One region of the Solibacillus sp. iso_87 genome, then DNA from elsewhere that is predicted to be linked to it. Evidence: riboswitches for the same ligand, from Rfam matches in the RefSeq annotation. Region 1 holds a riboswitch; each other region holds the start of a gene.

Region 1 (4,227 bases):
AACAACCCGACAGGAACTACACCTAATAACGAGTGTAAGCGGCGCCATAAAAATTCACGATCTTTCGACAAAACTGTTACCCCCCTTAGTACTTGAAATACACATGCGCAACGCCTCAAAATTGTAAAAGTTGGGATGTTGACTGCGCATTTCATCATGGTACAATATTATGACATGTCCATTGTACTCTCAACAGATACTAGCGTCAAGGCAACGCAGGATATTTTATAATCATTTTAAAGACGGTTTTACGCTGTTTTGAGAACCGTTTTTTCTGCTTATAACTCAATTCTTCATGAAAGAATGAAAATTATAAGAAAATTTATGAAAGAGGTTTTTTATATGGAAGGGTACAAAATGAAAACGATTCCAACTTTTGGCTACGAAATCATTCGTGACCATCTTCTTCCTTCTATTCTAGGTAAGCATGAAGAAGATGTTTTATATTGGGCAGGGAAAGAAATTGCAAGAAAGTTCCCATTATTTTCAATGGATGAACTACCTTCCTTTTTTATGGAAGCTGGCTGGGGCCAGTTAGTTCTGGAAAAAGAAACGAAGGACGAACTTCATTACATACTTTCGACAACAGAGGAATTGCCACTCAATATTGTACAACGTTGCTTCCGTCTTGAAGCTGGCTTTTTAGCAGAGCAGAAACAAAAGCAGCTAGGCTATTTGACGGAATGCTATGAGGAAAAAGATAATGACAAACATGTCGTAAAATTTACGTTAAAATGGGATTTAAAAGAGAAAATTTAGCCTTCAACTTATAATAATTGTCTATTGCTGAAGCATCAGGTTTACTCAATAAAAAAGCTGGAAATAAGCTCCTTAAGCTCATTTCCAGCTATTACTTTAAGAAGCGGTTACTTCTTTCATCGCCAAATTGAATTCCTCATGCAGCACATTCGCAGCACGAACCATTTCTTCCTGTGGTACAACGACAGACACTTTAATTTCCGAAGTGCTGACCATTTTTACAGGGATATGTTCGCGTCCTAAGCGTGCAAACATGCGAGCCGCCACCCCCGGATTGGATGCCATCGCAGAACCGATAATAGATACTTTCGCTAAACCTACTTCAAAATCTGCAAAACTAAATCCAAGTGACAGTTTACTAGTTTCCAGTACCCGTAAAGCTTCCGCAAACTCATCTTTGGAAATTGTAAAGGAAATGGTCGGCTTCACGCCATCAATGACTGCTTGAACAATAATATCCACATTGATATCATTTTCTGCTAAAACACTAAACACTTCTGCCAATGACGCGGTTTCATAAGAATCATAGCCGATCGTCAAACGGATAATATCCGATTCGTAGGCTACCGCGCGTACAAGTAAGTTTTTCTCCATGTCTACATCCCCTTTAATAAAAGTGCCTTCCACATCCTGTACGAAAGAGCGTACAATTAGCGGTATATTGTATTTTTTGGCAAGTTCAACCGAACGTGGGTGCAAAATTTTAGCCCCTAAATTTGCAAATTCCAACATCTCATCATAAGAAACTTCCGGTAGTTTCCTGGATCCTTTTACAATTTCTGGGTCTGCCGTAAAAATCCCTTCAACTGATGAAAAAATCTCGACACGCTCTGCTTCGAGGGCAACCGCCAGTGCAACAGCTGAAGTTTCAGAACCCCCTTTGCCGAATGTTGAAATATCGTCTGTCCCCGTAACTCCTTGAAAACCTGCTACTACGACGATTTCACCTAATGCCAAATGTTCCTGAATTCGTTTACTATTGACATGATCAATCCGTGCATTGCCATGTTTTTGATTTGTATGGATACCTGATTGCCATCCAGCAAGCGACACAGCTTTCCCTCCATGTTCCTGAATTGCCATTGCAAGCATTGCACTAGTTATTTGTGTCGCTGATGAGGCGAGTGCATCCATTTCCCGTTTCGACGGCTCATCCGTGATTTCAGCAGCATATTGTCTCAATTCTCGTCGTATAGCGGGTATTGAAGAAACGACAACGACTAAGTTTATGCCACGCCCTTGCTCTTTTATCACCTTTTTAGCGATGTGTACTATTTTTTCCGGTGTAGTCAATGCCGGTCCGCCAAACTTTACAACAACTGTCTCCATTCTATTCCCTCCTTTAATTCGAAAACAAAAAAGACGACTTTCCATGTTCATGGAAAGCCGCCGTCAATACAAATAATAGTTATAAGTTTTTCAGGATAGCCCTCCAGAACATAAAGCTCTGACAGTTTTACATTTCTTAAATGCAAAACCAGCAAACTGCGCGAACAATACGCACTTCACTTCGGCAGGATCCCCTTTCGATTGCTGTCAATGGAATTGTTCTTCCTCGAGCAATGTACTGTTGAATACTGCGCCTCTATCTTAGTAAATATTGAATTATCTTATATATTAGCATAAAATTACTCTTTATTCAATGGTGCTTCATGAAAATGACGATAGATGACTTCCGCCAATTTTGCCGGCACTCCGGATTCCTGCAGCTGCAACTCGCTTGCCTCGCGGATTTTTTTCACGGATCCAAAATGCTTCATGAGTTGCTGCTTCCGCTTCGGACCTACACCTTCAATCCCATCAAGAACAGAAGTGATGGCATTCGTCTGATGCTGCTGACGTAAAAACGTGATCGCAAATCGGTGTACCTCATCTTGGATGCGCTGCAATAAATAGAAACCGTCACTTGTACGCTTTAACGGGACAACTTCCGGAGGCGTACCAAATAAAAGCTGGGACGTATTGTGCTTTTCGTCCTTAGCCAATCCTGCTATCGGAATGACTAACCCAAGTTCGTCTTCAATTACTTCACGTGCGACTTCCATTTGTCCTTTTCCTCCGTCGATAAGAATCAGATCAGGCAATGGCAGATTTTCCCGCAGTACACGTGTGTAACGGCGTCGAATCACTTCCTGCATCGCACCATAGTCATCATGTTTGGCCGCTTCCCTTGTTTTATATTTCCGGTATTCCTTTTTCGCAGGCTTTCCGTCTATAAAAACTACCATCGCCGAAACCGGATCCGCACCATGCATATGACTGTTATCAAATGCTTCGATTCTTAGCGGCAATGGAATTTGCATCGCTTCAGCAAGTGCTTCACAAGCCCCGACTGTCCGCTCTTCTTGACGTTCAATCAACTGGAACTTCTCATGAATGGCGATTTCCGCATTTTTCATTGCTAGATCAACAAGCTCTTTTTTGGAACCGCGCTTCGGTGTCAGTACCTTCACATCCAACAGCTTTTGTAAAATGGTTTCGTTAATCGACTTCGGTACAAAGATTTCTTTTGGCAATAGATGATGCGGCTGTTCGTAAAAACGGCCTACGAATGTTAAAAATTCCTCTTCCGGCTCATTATAAATCGGGAAAATCGAGACATCCCGCTCAATGAGTTTGCCTTGACGCACGAAAAACACCTGGACACACATCCAGCCTTTTTCAACTGCATAGCCAAATACATCCCTGTTGCTCAAATCATCCGTAACGATTTTTTGCTTTTCCATAATCTGATCAATATGGGCAATCAAATCCCGGAATTCCTTTGCCCGCTCAAACTCCAGATTTTCGGCAGCATCCATCATTTTTTGCTGAAGGTTTTGTTGAATTTCTTCGACGCCCCCGTTTAAAAACTTCGAAATCTCATCAATCATTTCGTCATATACTTGTTTTTCAATATCCTTCACACACGGTGCCAAACATTGACCTAAGTGATAGTACAGACATACCTGGTTAGGCAGGTGTGTACATTTACGAAGCGGATACAAACGGTCCAGTAATTTCCGTGTTTCGTTAGCTGCATAGGCATTCGGATAAGGACCGAAATATTTTGCTTTATCCTTCTTCACTTTTCTTGTTGTAATAATACGAGGGTATCGTTCATTCGTGATTTTTATATAAGGGTACGTTTTATCATCCGTTAGTTTCACATTATATTTCGGGTCATGCAGCTTAATTAGATTCAGCTCCAGTATAAGAGCTTCCAAATCACTTGAAGTCACAATATACTCGAAGTCTTCGATCTCACTGACTAGTCTCGCAGTTTTACCGTCATGACTTCCCGTAAAGTAGGAGCGCACTCGATTTTTCAATACTTTAGCCTTACCAACGTATATAATCGTGCCTTGACGGTCTTTCATAATATAGCAACCTGATTCATCCGGTAGTATTTCTAGTTTTGCTTTAATGATTGCATTCATCTTCTCACCTGTTTAATATGTCCTTTCTTTTATTTTAACTGATTGGGGT
Region 2 (4,227 bases), 760 kb from region 1:
CATGGTTATGAAGGTCAAGGTCCGGAACACTCATCAAGCCGTATGGAACGATTCCTGCAATTATCTGCAGAAAATAACTGGTTCGTAGCAAACTGTTCAAATGCAGGCAACTACTATCACTTATTACGCCGTCAAGCTGCATTACTAGGTACAGAAGGTGTACGTCCATTAGTAGTGGTTTCTCCAAAATCACTTTTACGTCACCCACTTGCTGCAGCTACTGCTGAACAACTTGCAACTGGTCGCTTCCAGGAAGTAATCGAGCAAGAAGGTTTAGGCAAAAACACAGAAGCGGTTGAAAAAGTAGTACTTGGTACAGGTAAAGTAATGATCGATCTAGCGGAACGCGTGAAAGACGGCGAAGGGCTTGATCACTTACACATTATTCGTGTTGAACAAATTTATCCATTCCCTGCGCAACAAGTGAAAGATATTATCGCTCGTTTCCCGAATGTTAAAGAAATCGTTTGGGTACAGGAAGAACCGAAAAACCAAGGTTCATGGACATATGTTCTTGAAACATTATATGATATCGCAGAAGGCAAAAAAGTACGCTATGTAGGACGTCCTGCAATGAGCTCAACTTCTGAAGGCGATGGCGATTCACATAAAGCAGCGCAAGCTAAATTAGTGAACGAAGCACTTGAAAAGTAATAAATGATTTGTTTAAAAAGAGCTGCTTCTATTTAAAATAGAAGTGGCTTGCTATACAATGAATGTGTAGCGTAATTAAAGGAGGATATGAACGTGGCTGAAATTAAAGTCCCTGAATTAGCAGAATCAATTACTGAAGGTACAATTGCCCAGTGGGTGAAAAAAGTTGGAGATCGCGTAGAAAAAGGCGAATTCATCGTTGAGTTAGAAACTGATAAAGTTAATGCTGAAATCATCTCTGAAGAAGCAGGCGTTTTAAAACAAATTTTAGCTGAAGAAGGCGATACTGTTTTAGTAGGACAAGTAATCGCAGTAGTTGAAGCTGGCGAAGGCGCAGCACCTGCACCAGCTGCTAAAGAAGAAGCTCCAGCAGCAGCTCCGGCTCCAGCAAAAGAAGAAGCCCCTAAAGCAGCAGCACCTGCACCAGTTGCAGCTGAAGAAACTTCAGGTGAGCGTGTGATCGCTTCACCGGCTGCTCGTAAATTAGCTCGTGAAAAAGGCATTGACTTAGCAGCGATTTCACCTGTTGACCCACAAGGTCGCGTACGTGTACAAGACGTTGCAGCACATGGTACAGCACCAGCGGCTCCAGCAGCACAAGCTGCTCAAGCTCCAGCAGGTAATGGTCCAATGATCTTTACGCCAGCAGCTGATACAGACCGTGTAACAGTAGAAAAAATGAGCCGTCGTCGTCAAACAATTGCAAAACGTTTATTAGAAGTAAAACAATCAACTGCAATGTTAACTACTTTCAACGAAATTGATATGACGAACATTATGGCATTACGTAAACGTAAACAAGATGAGTTCGTGAAAGCTAACGATATTAAATTAGGCTTCATGTCATTCTTCACAAAAGCTGTAGTAGCAGCATTAAAGAAATATCCATATGTAAATGCACAAATTAACGGTGATGAAATTCACTTAAACAACTTCTTCGATATCGGTATTGCTGTATCAACTGAAGAAGGTTTAGTAGTACCAGTTGTTCGTGATGCAAATGCGAAAAACTTTGCTGAAATCGAGAAAAACATTGCAGAATTAGCTGGTAAAGCACGCGACAAAAAATTAGGCTTAAACGACATGGCTGGCGGATCATTCACAATCACTAACGGTGGTGTATTCGGTTCATTAATGTCAACACCAATTATGAACGGTACTCAAGCTGGTATTTTAGGTATGCACTCAATCGTAAACCGTCCAATAGCTGTTAATGGTGAAGTTCAAATTCGTCCAATGATGTATGTAGCATTATCTTACGACCACCGTATTATCGATGGTAAAGATTCTGTTGGCTTCTTAAAAACAGTTAAAGAAATGATCGAAAACCCAGAAGATTTATTATTAAATTCTTAATAGTATTTATTCTACTAATGCGCGATACTTTATGTATTGCGCATTAGCTTTTTTTTTAGGAAACTATAGAATATCACATTGTAGATAACGTAAAAATAAAGTTTTATCCACGTCTAGGCTAAAGCACCAACTCCTTGCACCATTAGGTCCCTCCGTGCAAAAGTGGTGGAGCGTTTACTTTTGCGTCGGGCCCTCCAATGTCTGAGGCTCACACGATGTGAGTCATTGGGGGCATGCCACATGGATGTGGCGTTTTGCCCACTCGGAGTTGAACGGGCGCTTTAGCGCTTTTGTTCTTACAGTTAAATTTCAGAAAAATGAGTGTTGACGGAAATGTCACAATAATGTAATATAAACATATCAATTTCATATTAAAACCTCACACTCTTGTGAGGTAGAGGCGCGATACTTAACAGTTTTATATGGAGCCATGAGCTGGCTGTGAAATATAAGAGAAGGAAATATCGCCGAAGTGTTGTAAACGCTCAATTTTACAATGCTGGGTCTGCAGTGAATAATTGCAGAACTGTCTCAATCATCTATATCCCTGATGGTTGAGTTGTGCTATCTCAAAATGGGAACTGTAGAGGATTCGGGCTAATTATAATTTAAACGACCTAAAGTTCTTCTTTTAGGTCGTTTTTTGCATATATAACGCCCGATATTTAACAAATAAGGAGAGAATTTCTATGAAAAAGAAACTATTAATTTTACTGACTGCCATGACAATGCTATTGCTAGCAGCATGTGGTTCAAGCGATGAAGGTACTACAAGCGGTTCTGATTCAGACAAAAAAGTGATTAAAATCGGTATGGAAGCAGCGTATGCACCTTTTAACTGGTCACAAAAAGATGATGCCAATGGCGGAGTTCAAATTGCAGGTTCAAAGGAATATGCAGCAGGCTATGATGTTGAAATCGCGAAGAAAATTGCTGAAGGTCTGGACATGGAATTACAAATTGTTAAAACAGACTGGGATGGCTTAATTCCATCTTTACAATCAGGTGCCATTGATCTCGTTATTGCTGGTATGTCACCAATGCCTGAACGTAAGGAAGTAATTGATTTCACAGAGAACTATTACACAAGTGACTATGTCATTGTTGTAAAAGAAGACGGCCCATATGCAAATGCAACTTCATTATCTGACTTTGCAGGTGCAAAAATTACAGGTCAGCAAGCGACAACACACTATGATGTAATCGATCAAATCGAAGGTGTTCAAAAACAAGTAGCGGCAACTGATTTTGGTGCAATGCGCGTGCAATTACAGTCAGGCGCAATTGATGGATATGTTTCAGAACGTCCGGAAGGTATCTCTGCTGAGATGGCTTTGAATAATATTAAATATATTGTACCTGAGCCAAACTTCGAAGCTGACGAAGCGTCAACAGCTGTAGCAGTAGGTTTGAAAAAGGGTTCAGATTTACGTGAACAAATTAACAAAGTTTTAGCTGAAATTTCGGAAGAAGAGCGTCAACAATTAATGGAAGACGCAATTGCAAATCAACCTGCAGCACAATAATCGTGTAGCATCAACAGTTTTAATGAGGTTGTCTTGCCGGCAAACGGAAGACAACCTTTTTCTATTAAAATTATGGTTTCATACATAAATAGTAGAAACAAAGAAATGGAGGACAAGGCGATGGCATTTTTAGAATCATCATGGAACTTGTTTACGGACAACTGGGATTTATTTGTACGCGGAGCTTGGACTGCACTTCTCCTGGCAATAATCGGGACAATTTGTGGAACACTAATCGGATTTTTCATCGGAATTATGCACACAATTCCACAACGTAAAAAAAATATTAAATCAGCAATTCTGAAAGTCATTAATTTTATTTTAACGGCTTATGTGGAAATTTTCAGAGGCACGCCAATGATGGTACAGGCGATGGTCGTATTTTACGGTCTTGTCTATTTAGGAATCGATATTGATCGCTTTTTAGCAGCCTCCATCGTAATTAGTTTAAACACAGGAGCCTACATGGCCGAGTATGTGCGTGGAGGTATCGTATCGATTGATAAAGGCCAATTTGAGGCAGCACAAGCGATTGGAATGAATCACCTGCAAACAATGATCCATATTGTTCTGCCGCAAGTAGCACGCAATATTTTACCTGCTACAGGGAATCAGTTCGTTATGAATATTAAAGATTCATCTGTATTAAGTGTTATTTCGGTAGTGGAACTGTTCTTTACTGCGAATTCGA
Region 3 (4,227 bases), 1.5 Mb from region 1:
GCCTCTGCACACCTATTTCTTTACCTTTTATTTAAGATAATTTGAATCAATTCATCGCGATCAATTAAATAAACGTCATTGATGTCGGCAAGTTTTTCAGCTTGGCGTGTAAAATGACTGTTTGTGACAACCCATGCTTCTGTTGCCTCATACATCTTCACTGCACCGATAATTTCCTGCACCGCTTTTACACCAACCGTACCGGAATAACGTTTTGCCTGGACTGCAATAATATCTTTTCCGTCCTTTAAAATAAGGTCGGCACCGTAGTCACCGCTCGTTGCGGTATAGCTCACTTTAAAACCGCGTCGTTTAAATAACTCGCCTAAAAACCTCTCGAAATCCTCACCGGTCATTTTATCGACTTCGCGAATGCCGGATTTCCGTAACTTTCTCGTCTTCAGCGATTTCAGCCAAATTTTAAACGCGATATATAGTACGAAATAAGTGACAATTCCAATACCAATGCCTTCAGCTGTTCGCGTTACATAAAAACCAAATGCACCAGCTGATGCGATGAAAAATAGCGGTATGACAGGCAGGCGTTTTTTATTTCGTCTTCTCTTTTTACGCAACAGTTCTATACTCCTTTTATTTACTACCGTTATTATATCATAAAAGGGTACATACGTTTGGTTATATCGTACGATTGTTGGCGCTCATAAATGAAGCGAAAAATAACAGAACAGAAATTAGAATAAACAGCACAATCGGGATTGACCAGCTGTCCGTCAAGTCATGAACATAGCCGAACAGAACCGGTCCGATTGCAGCAACGAAATAACCGATGGACTGTGCGAAGCCGGAAAGTTCAGCCGCATCATATGCTGTCTTTGTACGCAATGAAAACAGCATCAGCACTAAACCAAACGAAGCCCCGCCTGCAAAGCCTAATAAAATCATCCATACGACTGCAAGGCTTGTCCATTCCATCAAGACTCCAGTAAAACCGACTAAGTAACATATCGTAAAGAAAACGACGACCGGACGTTGTGAAGCGATTTTCCCTGCGATAATCGGGATAATAAATGTCATCGGAATTTGCGAAAACTGCATAACGGATACCATCCATCCGGAAGCTGTAGCATCCAGGCCTTGACTGATGAAAATCTCCGGTATCCAAGCAGACGAACAGTAAAATATAAACGATTGAAAGCCCATTGCTCCAGCGACTGCCCAGGCAAGCGGTGATTTCCACATTTGCGTTTTCTTTGTCTGTGAAGAGGGCATATGTAATTCGACTTTTTCCTGGCGCAAAATCGGCAGCCAAATTAGTAATGTAAGAATACCTAAAATAATCGTAATACCAGCTGCGATTTGCCAGCCTGCGCTTGCAGCAATAGGATAACTGAAGCCCGCAGCAAGTCCGGAAGAAATGTTCATCGATACGGAATAAATCCCTGTTAATAAGCCGATATGTAAAGGGAATTTCCATTTAAAAAAACTAGGGATAAGGACATTACCAAATGCAATTGCGACGCCGATTAATATTGTTCCTAAAACGAGTAAAGACGTTGCCCCGAGTGAACGCAGTAAAATCCCTGCACATAGCAAAATGACGGAATAAAATAATGTCCATTCCATCCCAAACTTACGGGCAATACGTGGTGCAAATGGTGAAACGACCGCAAAGGCAATTAAAGGGATAGTCGTTAAGAAGCCTGCAAGAAAGTTTGATATTCCAAGGTCGTCACGAATAAATGAAATAATTGGACCGATTAACGTAATCGGAGTACGTAATGTTGTCGCAAATAAAAATACGGCAACCATAAAATAAATGAGTGTTCGGTTGGATAGTATTTTTTTGCTATTTTGATTTAATTGTTCTGTGTCCATTTTAATTCTCCTTTTGACTAGTAATATATGTTTAATTAGTTTGAATACTCTTAAAAAACAGAATAAAGGTGAAGCCATTGCTATCAAAAAAATGTTATGTTAGACTCTTAATCAATTAAATAAAACATTACCTCATGTAGATGTATGAGGTAGAGGTCGCAATCATTAAGACTAGTATAGCTGAGATTAAGAAGAATTGGTGAAGCTTTATGAAAGGAATGGTTGCCGAAGTATTATTTTTCTTCTTGAAAATAATGCTGGGGCTGTTTTCGATAAGGAACAGAACTGTCACATGTGTGAGCATGTGTTGAGCTATCTTTCAAGTTTGATGAGGTGTAAATATAACCATCACAAAAACTTGTGGTGGTTTTTCTTTTACACGGTCATTAAACAAAACAAAAAGGGAGTTTTATATTCATGAGTGAGATTAAAATAGATCAGCTCGATAATAAAAACGAGCTGAAAAGAGGATTGAAAAGTCGCCATGTAACGATGATTTCGCTTGGTGGAACAATCGGTACAGGTTTATTTTTAGCATCAGGTGGTGCGATTGCACAGGCAGGTCCTGGTGGTGCATTGCTGGCATATGCACTGATCGGCGTTATGGTGTATTTCTTAATGACATCATTAGGGGAAATGGCTGCCTATATGCCAACATCCGGTTCGTTTAGTACGTATGCAACAAAATTTGTGGATCCGGCTTTAGGCTTTGCGCTTGGCTGGAACTATTGGTACAACTGGGCAATTACGATTGCAGCAGAAATTGCGGCTGTTTCGTTAATTATGAAATACTGGTTCCCGGACAGTTCTTCAATTTTATGGACAATTTTATTTATCGTAGTCGTTTTATCATTTAACTTAGCATCTGTAAAAGCTTTCGGTGAAGCGGAATACTGGTTTGCGATGATTAAAGTCGCAACAGTAATCGTCTTCATCATTGTCAGCTTCTTAATGATTTTTGGAATTTTAGGAGGGAACGATCCGGTCGGCTTTACAAACTTCTTTAAAGACGACGCACCGTTTAATGGCGGTTTCCTGGCATTGTTCGGTATTTTCCTTGCAGCAGGTTTCTCATTCCAAGGTACGGAAATGCTTGGGGTAACGGCAGGGGAAACAGATGACCCGGGCAAAAACATTCCAAAAGCTGTACGTTCCGTATTCTGGCGTATTTTACTGTTTTACATTTTCGCAATCGGTGCAATCGGGTTGCTTATACCGTATACAGATTCACGTCTCTTATCAGAAGATATTGCGACAAGCCCGTTTACTTTAGTATTTGAAAACCTAGGTGTGGCATTTGCGGCATCTGTTATGAACGCGATCATTTTAACGGCGATGTTATCTGCAGGGAACTCAGGGTTATATGCAGCAAGTCGTATGCTTTATCAGTTAGCGGTAGACGGAAAAGCACCGAAACTGTTCATGAAAGTAACAAAGCGCGGTATTCCAACGTATGCACTCTTAGCTACATTGGCAGTCGGTTCATTAGCATTCCTTGCATCGTTTTTCGGTGACGGTGTTGTCTACATTTGGTTATTAAATGCTTCCGGTATGTCTGGCTTCATCGCTTGGCTTGGTATTGCAATCAGTCATTACCGATTCCGTCGTGCATATGTTGCACAAGGACATTCATTGAGCGATTTACCATATGTATCAAAATTCTTCCCGTTCGGTCCGTTATTTGCATTTGCCCTATGTATGATTGTCGTGCTAGGTCAAAACTATATGGCCTTCATGGGTGGGACAATTGACTGGTACGGTGTTGTCGTTTCATATATCGGCTTACCATTGTTTGCCGCTTTATGGTTTGGCTACAAATTTAAACACAAAACGAAAATCGTTCCTTTAAAGGACTGCGATTTATCGAATAATTAATTTCTGAAACGCAATGTGAGCTTCCAGGCTTTCATTGCGTTTTTTTGTTTATGAGGATTATTTGTGCAGAAGTGAGGAATAAGTTAGAGTGATTGAGGATTATGCTAGACTGTTTGAGGATAATCTGTACAAAAGTGAGGAATAATTTCCTCGAGTATGATGGCTGCAAGAGTGGTATTATAGAAGAAACAAAATTGAGTAACACTGAAGAATAAGGAAGTGAAAACATGCCTATTTCAAAAGGTTTCTATAAAAAAGTATATCCGTGGTTAATAGGGGAAGATAGCAAAGATGTGTTGTATCGACCGTTTCTTACAAAGGGGAATCCGTATAAATCCCGTATTTTCCTAGTAAGTTCACATGCGGTGCCGTTATTTAAAGTTGAAGACCGAAGTGAACAGATTTTTGCGGAGTCATTAGTGAACAGAGAGCTTTTCCAAGAGCTCTATTTAAGTGAAATGAAAGGGGCACCTCGGGAATTTAAAGGTTCGTTGCAGTTTGAAAATTGGCTGGAAA

The links. A riboswitch is a leader RNA that binds a small molecule or an ion and turns the genes downstream of it on or off. The one in region 1 is predicted to bind lysine.
Region 2: another riboswitch for lysine. It lies ahead of AC0VXV_RS09830 (transporter substrate-binding domain-containing protein); the one in region 1 lies ahead of AC0VXV_RS13995 (aspartate kinase).
Region 3: another riboswitch for lysine. It lies ahead of AC0VXV_RS01465 (amino acid permease); the one in region 1 lies ahead of AC0VXV_RS13995 (aspartate kinase).

What each region holds. Positions count from the first base shown of each region.
Region 1 covers NZ_CM149656.1:2,731,841-2,736,067, forward strand. Annotated here, with positions in the region: gene AC0VXV_RS13985 (succinate dehydrogenase cytochrome b558 subunit) at 1-71, opposite strand, end outside; gene AC0VXV_RS13990 (YslB family protein) at 343-759, shown strand; gene AC0VXV_RS13995 (aspartate kinase) at 856-2,088, opposite strand; lysine riboswitch at 2,177-2,355, opposite strand; gene uvrC (excinuclease ABC subunit UvrC) at 2,388-4,178, opposite strand.
Region 2 covers NZ_CM149656.1:1,969,925-1,974,151, reverse strand. Annotated here, with positions in the region: gene AC0VXV_RS09840 (2-oxoglutarate dehydrogenase E1 component) at 1-654, shown strand, start outside; gene odhB (2-oxoglutarate dehydrogenase complex dihydrolipoyllysine-residue succinyltransferase) at 748-2,010, shown strand; lysine riboswitch at 2,398-2,585, shown strand; gene AC0VXV_RS09830 (transporter substrate-binding domain-containing protein) at 2,700-3,536, shown strand; gene AC0VXV_RS09825 (amino acid ABC transporter permease) at 3,657-4,227, shown strand, end outside.
Region 3 covers NZ_CM149656.1:284,028-288,254, forward strand. Annotated here, with positions in the region: gene AC0VXV_RS01455 (restriction endonuclease) at 21-575, opposite strand; gene AC0VXV_RS01460 (CynX/NimT family MFS transporter) at 637-1,836, opposite strand; lysine riboswitch at 1,979-2,159, shown strand; gene AC0VXV_RS01465 (amino acid permease) at 2,254-3,711, shown strand; gene AC0VXV_RS01470 (RNA 2'-phosphotransferase) at 3,939-4,227, shown strand, end outside.